Regions from separate parts of the Echinimonas agarilytica genome, predicted to be linked through region 3. Evidence: predicted binding sites of a transcription regulator. Region 3 holds the regulator's gene; each other region holds the start of a gene.
What was found. Region 3 encodes LexA, which represses DNA repair genes until DNA is damaged. Its sites were predicted from a motif close to TACTGTATNNNNATACAGTA; they were not measured.

Region 1: a site for LexA is predicted at 2,547-2,566, ahead of dinB (DNA polymerase IV). Genes of this name have one in related genera too.
Region 2: a site for LexA is predicted at 2,828-2,847, ahead of NAF29_RS03830 (YebG family protein). Genes of this name have one in related genera too.

What each region holds. Positions count from the first base shown of each region.
Region 1 is NZ_JAMQGP010000004.1:290,348-294,638, reverse strand. It holds gene NAF29_RS11350 (glycoside hydrolase family 43 protein) at 1-970, opposite strand, end outside; gene NAF29_RS11345 (CNNM domain-containing protein) at 1,250-2,323, shown strand; gene dinB (DNA polymerase IV) at 2,572-3,693, shown strand; gene NAF29_RS11335 (aminoacyl-histidine dipeptidase) at 3,722-4,291, opposite strand, start outside.
Region 2 is NZ_JAMQGP010000001.1:918,737-923,027, forward strand. It holds gene aceF (pyruvate dehydrogenase complex dihydrolipoyllysine-residue acetyltransferase) at 1-845, shown strand, start outside; gene lpdA (dihydrolipoyl dehydrogenase) at 977-2,404, shown strand; gene NAF29_RS03830 (YebG family protein) at 2,499-2,774, opposite strand; gene NAF29_RS03835 (SdiA-regulated domain-containing protein) at 2,979-3,800, shown strand; gene NAF29_RS03840 (DUF3581 family protein) at 3,802-4,291, opposite strand, start outside.
Region 3 is NZ_JAMQGP010000008.1:41,252-45,542, forward strand. It holds gene coxB (cytochrome c oxidase subunit II) at 1-519, opposite strand, end outside; gene NAF29_RS14795 (SulA-like leucine-rich domain-containing protein) at 916-1,521, opposite strand; gene lexA (transcriptional repressor LexA) at 1,518-2,138, opposite strand; gene plsB (glycerol-3-phosphate 1-O-acyltransferase PlsB) at 2,277-4,291, shown strand, end outside.

The sequences.
Region 1 (4,291 bases), on a different contig from region 3:
GGTTTCCGGTGTACTCAAAACCGCGTTTCTTTGCCAGTTCTTGATTCATTGCTCCGTAAAAAGGATTTTGGTCATGTTTGGTCCAAGGCCCGGTAATGTTTGATGCTGTGGCGTAGCCAATCTCGTAGCCGCGCGTCCAACTTGAATAGAACAAATAGTAGGTCCCTTCATTTTCAATGACATAAGCGCCTTCAATGCCAATGGAGTCCCAACTGTAGAACTTTTCTATTTTGTTTTTGAGAGCAGAGCCATCGTAATTCGGTTCTTGCACGATAGAGCCGTCTGCATTGTAGGCCCAATCAACTTTGCCCGGTCTAATGGCGGATTGAGGTTCGGTTAAAAATTTACCTGTCGCCAAATCAATTTGAGCAAAGCCAATGCCAAATTCCCGCCCTCGATTCCAAAATGCCCATACCTTGCCGTCTTTATCTTCAAAAAACGTCAGGTCGTTACCATGGGTTAATGGTGCCTCTTTGGTGACGACTTCATATGGCCCGGTGATATTGTCTGCGACAGCATAGCCCGGGTGCTGACCTTTAATGCCTATGTCTCGATTGTGTGCATTAAATAGCGCATAGTACTTGCCGCCTATGTTTTGTATTTCAGGAGCCCAAAAACGACGATAGTACCAATCTGTTTTGTCGCCACGTGGCACAATGGTGTTTACAAATTCCCACTCTGTCAGGTTTTTGGACCGGTAAAGTGGAACTCCAGGGTTAAACGTTGTCTCATCGCCCGTTGTTTCTTGGCGTTGCCAATGCGGATATGCAGTCCCTGTCATGTACCACCAATCGCCATCTCGCAATACCTGGCAGTCTCTTAAGCCTTGAGGATCAATGCCTTGAGATATAGGGTTTTGATAAACAAAGTAGTCTGTTTGGGGAACGATAGGGTTGCTACTGACGTCTCGTTGAACCGAGCAGCCAGATAGCAGTGCACAAGCACTTAAAAAGCTAAGATATTTTATCATGTTGAGTTTAAATTCTAAGATTGAGCCACAATATTAGAATGAGATGCTAGCCGCATTTTGGCAGGTTAAATGAGAGTAAATTCGGTGTTTAGCGAAGAGAGCCCAACTGGAACAGCCATTTAGCCAGAATAAACTAGGCATGAGCATTAATCGTATTTAAACAAATGCATGTGCGTGACTCAAACGCCATTCGTTTGTACAGTGAAGATCGTTTTTTGACGACATATGATTTCGCGAACCGCATTGCTGTGAGTGTCGCCTTGAGGAAAATTTTACCTAATGAGTCTGTTGATTCTATTTGTTGTTTTAGCCGTTGCGGTGTCTTTTTTGTGTTCTATTTTTGAGGCGGTATTACTCAGTGTGACCACGCCACATATTGCGCTGTTAGAAAAAGAAGAAAAGCGCAGCGGAACGCTGCTACGCAAATTTAAAGACAATATTAATAACCCGCTTGCTGCCATTTTAACCCTCAACACTATTGCTCATACTATTGGAGCTGCGGGAGCTGGAGCTCAGGCAACCCATGTGTTTGGCGACGCATACATCGGTGTGTTCTCGGCCGTGCTGACCTTTCTCATCTTAGTGTTTTCTGAAATCATTCCTAAAACTCTTGGCGCACAATATTGGCGACAGCTTGCTGGTATTACCTCACTTTGTTTGCACTACATGATTATCGCCATGTATCCCTTCATTAAAATGGCTGATTTTATCACCCGTATGATGGGCACAAAAATCGATCGCAAAGGGCTCACTCGCAACGAGTTTGTTGTGATGGCTGAAGTGAGCGAGCAAGAAGGCCAATTGGCAGAACACGAAGCGCGTATTTTGCAAAGTGTGATGCGCTTTAAAGACACTAAAGTCCGTGAAGTGATGACACCGCGTGTAGTCGTCTACTCTGCGAATGAACACCTCACGGTTGAAGCGTATTTACAAGGTCAGCCTAAAACCCAATATTCGCGCATTCCAGTTTACAGCGACGACAAAGAGAGTGTGACTGGCTTTGTGATGCGTAGCGACTTGTTACTGGCGCATGCAAATGGAGATGGGCATCGAGAACTTGCTGATTTTAAGCGAGAGCTATTTGCTGTGCTCGACAACACACCGTTGTTCAATGCATTTGATTTAATTATTGAAAAACGTAGCCACATTTTGCTGATTGTTGATGAATACGGACAAATGGTAGGTGTGCTCACTCAAGAAGACTTGGTAGAAACCTTGTTAGGTTTAGAGATTATGGACGAGAGCGATAAAAGCGCAGATTTGCAGCTGGTGGCCAAACGCTATTCCAAGCGACGCGCCAAGCGCCTCGAAATGGCCGCCATGACCTCGTCTGAAGAACAATCAAATAAGTAGTCTTTCAAGCAGACTGAAAGCAAGTTAGTTGATGCCATCGGTACATTTGAGCTTGCTTGCGCTGACGGAGTATTCGTGATTCTGACTGGACATTTCACCGTGCACACGATGAATGGCCAATTTGACTAAATTGTTGAGACTAACCCGTGCCAGAACCCCTCTGTATTTGCAGGAAATACGCGGCTGAGTATTGAAAATTAGTGATTCAGGTAGTTGGATTTAACACTGTTTAAGTATACAGTGTGGTCATGGCTAGCACGCTCAATACAATGACTTCACGTAAAATCATCCACATTGATATGGACTGCTTTTTTGCTGCCGTGGAGATGCGGGATTTTCCTGAACTTAAAAATCATCCGATTGCGGTGGGCGGTTCGTCTGATCGCCGTGGGGTCATCGCCACTTGCAACTATGAAGCGCGGCGATTTGGTGTCCGCTCAGCTATGGCAACTGCACATGCGATACGTCTGTGTCCGCAGCTCAAAGTGGTGAAGCATCGCATGTCGGTTTACAAAGATGTGTCGACCCAAATCCACGAGATTTTTCGCAAATATACCGACTTAATCGAACCGCTGTCGCTGGACGAAGCCTATTTAGACGTAACCGACAGTTCGTTACATCACGGCAGTGCGACTTTGATTGCACAGCAGATCCGCGCAGACATTCAACAGACCCTCAATTTGACCGCATCAGCAGGTGTTGCGCCGAATAAATTTCTGGCCAAAATTGCCAGTGACTTAAATAAACCCAATGGCCAATATGTGATTACGCCAAATGATGTTGCGCCATTTGTTGAAACCCTCGCTCTTGAGAAAATTCCCGGTGTGGGAAAAGCCACGCTTGAGCGTTTACATTTATATGGTTTAAAGACGGCAGCGGATGTTCAGAAAATGGAACTGGATGCGCTCATCAAGCAATTTGGTAAATTTGGCGTATCGCTTCACCACCGAAGCTTTGGGCGAGATGATCGTGAGGTGAACACTAGCCGTACTCGCAAATCTATCGGAGTGGAAACCACATTGCCCGAAGATGTATCTCAGATAAAAGATTGCGAGCAAATCATGGCGGGTTTGTTTGACGAACTACTGAGTCGCATTGAGCGAGCTGGAGCAGGAGCTAGAATTGCTAAATGTGGTGTGAAACTCAAGTTTTCCGACTTTCGGCAAACCACGGTAGAGCACCAACAGGCTGCTCCAGAACTTGAATGTTTTAAGCCATTATTAGCAGAAGCTTGGTCGCGATCGAAAGGCAAAAGTGTTCGGCTCATTGGCTTGTCGGTGGGGTTGCAAACAGAGGTTTCTCAGCAGTTAGATTTACCCCTGCCTATGGCATCAAACACGCAGCATAGCAACGCGCCACGAAGACTATAAAAAACGGCCCTAAGGCCGTTCGTCTGAACTATTTTGCTGGAATAGCTTCGAGCACTTTGACCAGTAGCTGCCAGTAGAGATCAACACTACCGATGTGTACCTTTTCATCGGGCGAGTGAGGAAAGCGAATAGTCGGCCCAATCGACACCATATCTAAGTTGGGGTAGGCAGTTTTGAACAAACCACACTCAAGGCCTGCGTGAATTACCATGACCTCTGGCTTGCGCTGAAAAACTTCTTCATAGGTGGTGCGAACCAGCGCCATGACTGCAGAGTCATTGTTTGGAGCCCATCCTGGGTAAGCGCCGCTGAACACCACTTCTGCACCGGCTAGCTTCCAAACACCTTGAATGGTTTGTTGTAAATTAAATCGAGCGCTGTCGAGTAGCGAACGCACAAGACACAGCACAGAAATTGAATCTTGCTCTGTCGCCACTACTCCTAAATTGCTAGATGTTTCTGTGACTTCATCAATTTCTTGGCTCATGGCAAATACGCCATTGAATGTAGCTTGAATGGCCAGCAAAAATGTTTGCAAGCTACTAAAGCTCAGAACTTCATTGGTGACTTCTGCCTGCTCTACAGTAATGGTTAAATC
Region 2 (4,291 bases), on a different contig from region 3:
GTACGGGTCGCAAAGGTCGTATTCTCAAAGAAGACGTGCAAGCGTTTGTAAAATATGAATTGTCTCGTCCGAAGACTTCAGCATCATCGGGTGGAAGTGGTCTATCGGTATTGGCTCAGCCTAAGGTGGATTTCAGCAAGTTTGGTGAAGTTGAAAAGGTTGAACTGAGCCGAATTCAAAAAATTTCAGGCCCGAACTTGCATCGCAACTGGGTCACGATTCCACATGTGACACAATTTGATGAAGCTGACATCACAGATTTAGAAGCTTTCCGCAAAGAGCAAAATGCCATCGCAGCGAAGCAAGATCTGGGCTACAAGGTCACGCCATTGGCATTCATGATGAAAGCTGCGGCGAAGGCGCTCGAAGAGCACCCTCGTTTTAACAGCTCTTTGGATCCTGATGGAGAGCATTTATACCTCAAGAAGTACATCAATATTGGTGTTGCCGTCGATACGCCGAACGGTCTTGTGGTGCCAGTGTTCCGTGATGTTGATAAAAAAGGCATTGTTGAATTGTCGAAAGAGTTGGGTGAAGTCAGCAAGAAGGCACGTGCTGGTAAGCTCACTGCGGCTGACATGCAAGGTAGCTGTTTCACTATCTCAAGTCTTGGTGGTATTGGTGGTACGCAGTTTACACCAATTGTGAATGCGCCAGATGTGGCTATTTTAGGTGTGTCTCGTTCAGAGATGAAGCCGAAATGGGACGGTAAAGAGTTCCAGCCTCGATTGATGGTGCCATTGGCATTGTCGTACGATCACCGCGTGATCGACGGGGCTGCTGGTGCTCGTTTCATCACGACTCTGAACCAAGTGATGAGCGATATCCGCCGACTCGTGATGTAATAACAAGATCGAAGCCGGGCTTGCCCGGCTTTTGACGTTAGTGTGAGCTAAAAGGTATATTGCCACTGCCTCGTACCCGCGATAGGCGAAAGCGGCAAAGCCGATATATAAAAATTAAATTTGAGGTCGCAATGAGCAACGAAATCAAAACCCAAGTTGTGGTTGTTGGTGCAGGTCCTGCTGGTTACTCAGCAGCATTCCGAAGCGCTGATTTAGGTATGGAAACAGTTCTTATTGAACGTTTCGAGACTCTCGGTGGGGTTTGCTTGAATGTCGGTTGTATTCCGTCAAAAGCATTACTTCACGTGGCTGAAGTCATCGAAGATGCGAAGCACATGGCTGAGCATGGTGTGGTATTTGGTGAGCCAAAAACCGACATCAACAAAATTCGCGTATGGAAAGACAAAGTCATTGGCAAGTTGACCGGCGGCTTAGCTGGCATGGCCAAAATGCGCAAAGTTAAAGTGGTCAATGGCTACGGTAAATTTACGGGTGCCAATAGCATTGATGTTGAAGGCCCTGATGGCGTCACTACTGTGAACTTCGACAATGCAATTATTGCGGCCGGTTCACGCCCAATTCAATTGCCATTTATTCCACACAATGACCCACGTATTTGGGACTCAACAGATGCACTTAAACTGGAAACTGTTCCGGAGAAAATGCTGATCTTGGGTGGCGGAATTATTGGCCTAGAAATGGGTACGGTATACGATGCATTGGGTTCAAATATTGAAGTTGTTGAATTTATGGATCAACTGATTCCAGCTGCAGACAAAGACATGGTCAAAGTCTATACGCGTGAAATCAAGAACAAATTCAACCTGATGCTCGAAACTAAAGTGACAGCAGTTGAAGCTAAAGATGACGGTATTTACGTTAGCTTTGAAGGTAAGAATGCGCCGAATACAGCGATTCGTTACGATGCAGTGTTAGTTGCTGTTGGCCGTTCTCCAAACGGTAAATTGTTAGACGCTGAAAAAGCTGGTATTGCAGTGGATGAGCGTGGTTTCATTAACACTGACAAGCAAATGCGTACCAATGTTCCGAACATTTACGCCATTGGCGACATCGTCGGTCAACCTATGTTGGCGCACAAAGGTGTGCATGAAGGACATGTGGCTGCCGAGAATATCTCAGGTAAGAACCACTTCTTCGAGCCGAAGTTAATTCCTTCCATTGCTTATACCCATCCAGAAGTTGCTTGGGCTGGTTTAACTGAGAAAGAAGCGAAAGAACAGGGCATTAACTTCGAAACAGCTAATTTCCCTTGGGCTGCTTCGGGCCGCGCAATTGCTTCTGATGCTGAGTCAGGTATGACGAAGCTGATATTCGACAAAGACACAGACCGTATTATCGGTGGTGCCATGGTCGGTAAGAATGCTGGCGAATTGCTTGGCGAAGTGTGTTTGGCCATTGAAATGGGCTGTGATGCGGAAGACATCGCATTGACGGTTCATGCTCATCCAACACTTCATGAATCAGTAGGCCTTGCTGCTGAGATCTACGAAGGATCAATTACGGATTTACCAAACGCGAAAGCGAAAAAGAAAAAGTAATCGATTTTTTGCAATGAATGTTTGATTAAAAAAGGGCAGCTCAATGAGCTGCCCTTTGTTGTATAAACGTATTACAGAACGGATTGTGACGCGACTACGCGTCGTTTTCGGGCTCTGCTTTAGGTTTCTTCGCAACGGGCCGCTTTTTCGCATGTAACGCGTAGAGGACCTCTTCTCGTTGAGTTGCTAGGTAGACGCCTAGCTCTTCCAATGCATCATCTTTGAGCTTCACTCCGGAAGCCTGAACCAGATCAGACATGGCAGCAGCCATATCAAGCATGCGGTCATATTCATCTGCCGATTTCTTGTCCACGAACGTTTTGACCTCCTCGCCGTTGCGCACGACGACGTAGCGAGTTTCAACAGCCATGATTTCTCCTCACTGGCAAGTTGGATGATAGAACGACTAATAAACTACCAAGCCACTGTTTATATGTACAGCAATTTATATCTCGAAAGAGATGGGATGATAGTGCTCCTCCTGGTAATTAACCTGCTAATCTAAAAAGAGTTCTGTTTTGCTGAGTGATATTTTTCTGTGACAAGTTTTTACCATCTAACGCTGTGGTTCATCGTGACAATGTGGTCGTCTTGTGGGTGGACTGCCGAATGGGCGCTGGCGGACTACGGCATCACAGAACAAATGTCGCTGCCTAAAGCAGTGCAAGAAACATCAGGCCTTGCCTGTGTGAACGACCGACTTTTTACTGTGAATGATTCAGGTCACCCCGCCATTATCTATGAAATTAATGCCCGTGGTGATGTCTTAGCAGGTTATAAAAGCCAGGCGAACAACAATGACTGGGAGGCGATGACTGCATTCAACGACTTTTTATACGTCGCTGACATTGGCAACAATAGCGGGCTTGTGAAGCAGTATTCTATTTATCGTCATGATCTACTGGATATGTCCTTGGTGAAGCCCTCTCTATACCGGCAAGTGCGTTTTGAGTACACGGACTATCCGACTGAATCTCTTGCGATGATGTCACATGATTATGATGCTGAATCTTTAGCCTTTAATGGCAATAAGCTTGTTGTGTTTTCAAAGAGTTGGCAGAGCAATGTCGCGCGTGTTTATGAAATTAACCTTGTTCAGCCTGACCAGAAAGCGACCCCGGTGACAACAATTGATGATCTGCCCGGTATGATCACAGGTGCACACTACGATGAAGCGAGCAAGCGTTATGTCGTGGTGGGCTACAACAGCAATGGCTTGCCATCACTTAAGCCTTTTATGGCGCTGTTGAGTGATGAATACAAAGTATTGGAGCTAAAAAGCTTAAAGGGCTTTGGACAGGTTGAAGCCGTGTGCTTAGATTTCGAGGGAAGTCTTTGGTTTTCGCAAGAGCGCGCGTTATTTAAACCCGCGCTGTTGGTCAAAATGATGCGTTAATTTATTTTTTCACGAATTGTTGCTTACGCGCTTCGTAGTCATCTTCCATTTTTTGGATCTGATCCGCACAGAAAGGGCGAAGACCGCTAAGCAGTAGTTTTTTCTGGCCGTGGCCTACATGCTCGCCTTTGCAGTGTATTTCAAAGTGAAGCCGGGCATCACCGCGTTTGCCGTCCACTGATAGCGTAGTTTCCCCGAGTGTGAGCACCGGATCGGTGAAATCTAATCGGCTCAAGGTAAATGACATTTTCTCGTACATCACAAGCGGGCGTTGAGGATTGATCATAACGCCGTTTTGGCGCATTAAAGGCACCAAAATGTGTGGGAAATTGTGCCCAGAAAATTCAACGTAACTGCGTGATAACGTTTCGGCAAGCGCCTTGCATGGACGTGACTCTCCCGAGCGTTCTACACGCAAGTACACCTTGTCAGATTCAGCATCCTTGAGCAGTATTTCAGATGACGTTTGTTGTGGCAATGCGATGGGCTTA
Region 3 (4,291 bases):
CCACCAAGAATGAATCACATCATCTGAGGTCATTAAAAAACGCACTTTTTTGTTGATGGGAATAACGAGGGGCCGATCGACTTCAAGTAAGTAATTCTCACTTTTTTCGAGTTTATTATCGATCTGTTGGCGAGGTGTCGCCAGTACACTGAAGTATTCTAGGTCATCCTCAAAATAACGGTAATGCCACTTCCACTGGCTTCCTGTAACTTGAATGGTGACATCGGCATCATCAGTATTTTCCATTGCAATGAGCGTGCTCGTCGCTGGGATGGCCATACCCACGAGGATCACAAGCGGAATTGCTGTCCACAATATTTCTATTTTGGTGCTTTCATGGAAATTGGCGGCAACAGCGCCTCTAGATTTACGATGTTTAATGATGGCGTAAAACATTGCGCCAAACACAATGAAGCCAATCACACAACAAATGTAAAAAATGGTCATATGTAGGTCATACACACGGCCGCTTACTTCGGTAACGCCTTTGGTCAGGTTTAACGGCATATCTTCTGCCATAACTTTACTTTGAATCAGTAAGGCTACAACCGCAGACAGTCCTTTTCGTACAACGCTCACGTTAATTCCTCCATCCAGCACGTGATAAACGAGCGGTATCAGATAACGTAGACAGCATTATGCCGAAGACATAAAAACGTTATTGGTTACATTTAAAGAATTAAGTAAATCTTAGGTTTAGTCTAGAGATCTCTCTAGCAGAACCGTATTTCAAACTTAAGATTCAATTAGATAGAGCAGAAGCTCTATTGCTGGAATTTAGCTAACTAGCTGTTTTTGAATTGGTTGTTTTTTATTCGATTGTTAAATATTTTTAACAATGGATAAAAACTAATTGTTAGAAAGGTGATCTACTTCTCTTGCTCGACTTCTTTCTGAGCAAGAGTAAACGCAGATTTAATGCAGATTATCGTTACTTGCGTCTAACTGATTGTTTTCCAAACATGGAAGCACTATTTTTTGGGCATCAGAACTATGCTGATGAGCAATGATTTTTAACTGAGAGCCGCAGCTTGCAGTGGTATCTTCCATAGGAAATACAAAACTCAATGCGTTTTTTCCTTTAGAAGCAAGCTTTAGCCGCTTGATATCCCGCTCATCTAAAGAATCAGGCCATGCCAATATACATGCTGCATTGTCATTTCGCATCGCTTGTTCAGTGGCCCAAAGCGTATCTGATTCGCGGCGGCCATGAACAATCAGTAAATGCTCAGGTCGCAAGCCCTTCATCTCTGAGATTTCATCTAAAACCCATTTAGGCGGATTGAGTAACACCAACCACCGGCGTTGCTGACTTAACGCTTTGAGAGTCAGTTTTAGCAGTGAGAATACGGCACTGTGTTGGCCTGCCAACACTTCATAAATATGACCACTTTGCCACCCACCATTAGGTAGCTCGCTATCAATAAATGCATGACCAGATGTCACTGTTTTAACAGTATTAAGTCCATTTGGGTGCCAAACACCCGGGTGTTTAATCTTTGTCTGCAGTAAATGTTTCATAACCAATTCCCATTACGAATCACACCAACGGCCAACCCTTCAATATTAAAAGGTTGCGTTCTCAAATCGACTTCGATTGGTGCAAAGTCTTCGTTTTCTGCCAGCAAGGTCACGTGATGCCCTTTTTGTTGTAAACGCTTTACCGTGACATCGTCTTCAACTCTGGCAACTACTACTTGCCCATTTCGTGCGACTTGAGTGCGATGTACGGCCAACAAATCACCATCAAGAATGCCAATGTCTTTCATGCTATCGCCGTGAACACGTAACAAAAAATCAGCCTTGGGACTAAACATCGATGGGTCTACTGCGTAATGTGACTCAACATGCTCTTGAGCTAAGATTGGCTCCCCTGCTGCAACTTGACCAATAAGCGGCAAGCCAGACTCATCATTCGATGCTTCTTCGCCGAGAATTCGAATCCCTCGCGAGGTACCTGCAAGTATTTCAATAACGCCTTTTCGTGCCAGGGCTTTTAGATGCTCTTCAGCAGCATTCGCGCTACGAAAGCCCAACTGGCGAGCAATTTCAGCTCGTGTTGGAGGCATGCCTGTCGCATCAATTGTGTCTTTAATCAGTTGAAAAATTTCAGCTTGTCTTGGGGTTAAAGGTCGCATCTTTATGCCTGTTGTTTTATACAGTACCACTGTACAGTAATACAGTATTGCCATGATCGCAACACAAAATAACAACAGAATATTGTTTTCAAGCTTTGTTATAATTGCGGTTCTTGTACCTACTTTGCAGCTTCAAAAATGATTCATCACTCCAAGTTCTTCGCCTCTATTATGAAGTGGCCATTGAAACTATTGGTTCATACGCGTCCAATTTGTTCTGACGCGATTGAAACGCTGGCTGAAACCAAACAGCCCGTGGTTTATGTCATGGAGAACGATTCTGCCGTTGATACCATGATGCTTGCTGAGATTACCTCCAAAGCTGGCCTTCCCAGTCCATATAGTCACAGCGCACATCCGTCTGTTTTATTTATTAGTGGTAAGCGATTTGGTAGGACTCACCAAACTAGATTGAAAAAAGCGCTTCGCGCCTTGTTGGAAGCTCACAAGGCTTCCCCCGAACTCGATATTCAGCTGCTGCCGGTGCAGCACTTTTGGGGGAGAAATCCCGGCAAGACAAAAGCTGGATTATTGTCTTGGTTGGCCGAACGCCCAACCCCGGGTTGGCTCCGTAAAGCGTGGACGGTTCTGTTTCTTGGACGCTCTCATTTCGTGCGTTTAGCCACACCTGTATCATTACACGAATTTGCCGAGCGCTTTGGCGACAATGACAAAAGTGCTCACCGTATTGCCCGTTTGGCCCGCGCCCATTTTTATCGTCAACGTTTGGCCTCTACGGGTCCTCGTTTACCGAATCATAAGCGCATGTTTAAAGAGCTGTCGAAAAACCCAGCAATTGCGCAAATCACCGATGCAGATCCGGGCAAACAAGAGCAGATGCGCGCACAAGCTCAAGTGTATATGAAGGAGATTGCTGCTACGTATTCTAATACTTTGGTGGTGATATTAGATCGCTTCATGACGTGGTTATGGAACCGCATTTATGGCGGCATCAACATCAACAACATGGAACAGGTACGCCAACTCGCTGAATCCGGGAAGGAAATCGTCTACGTACCTTGCCACCGAAGCCATATGGATTACATGCTGCTTAGTTATGTGATTTATCAACAAGGCTTGGTTCCCCCTCATATTGCAGCCGGTATTAACTTAAATTTCTGGCCGGCAGGTCCAATATTTCGCCGCGGAGGAGCATTCTTTATTCGCCGTTCATTCCGGGGTAACAAGTTGTATTCAACCGTGTTTCGGGAGTATTTGAGTTGGTTGATTAAAGAAGGCTTTCCTGTCGAATATTTTACCGAAGGGGGTCGCAGCCGCACGGGCAGATTGCTGTCGCCTAAAACCGGTATGTTCGCCATGACAGTTCAAAGCCAATTGGTTTCTGAATCTCGGCCGATTGTATTTGTGCCTATCTATTTAGGGTATGAGCACGTCATGGAAGTCACCACCTATTTGAAGGAATTAAAAGGCGAAGATAAAGAAAAAGAAAGCCTTTGGAACAGCCTGAAGATTATTGGCAAACTGCGCAATTATGGACAAGGTTTTGTCAATTTTGGTACGCCTGTATCACTCGACGAACACCTCACCAAAATCGCCCCGCAGTGGCGCCAGGAACGTATGGAGGACCGGCCCAAATGGATGTCCCAAGCGGTCAACTCATTGGCTGAGAATGTGATGACCGAAATCAACAACTCGGCCGCCGTCAACGGCCTGACTTTAAGCACATTGAGCTTACTGAGCTGCGAGAAAAGAGCGCTGAGCGAACAAAGCCTCGCAACATTTATGGATGTATGTTTAAGCCTAGCGCGCAATGCGCCTTACCACGAAAATACCACAGTGCCAGTGCAAACGGGGCAGCAGTTACTAGAACAAACTCTCGCTCTAGAAAAACTCACCGTGACCAAAGACACCTTTGGCAACGTTGTGAGTCTGGATAAATATGGTCAAGTGGTAATGACTTATTACCGCAATAACATCATCCATGTATTTATCATTCCTTCACTGGTTGCTGCGCTAATCGATGCGCGCGACAGCACTAGCAAGCACGATCTGCTGTTCTGCGTTAAGCAATTGTACCCATTGCTAAAAGCCGAGTTATTTTTAGGTAAAAACGCAATGACGCTAACCGAGTATGTGGACGCAATCCTTCAAGATTTAGCGCGCCAACAGTTGGTTGAAATGTCTGCGGAGGG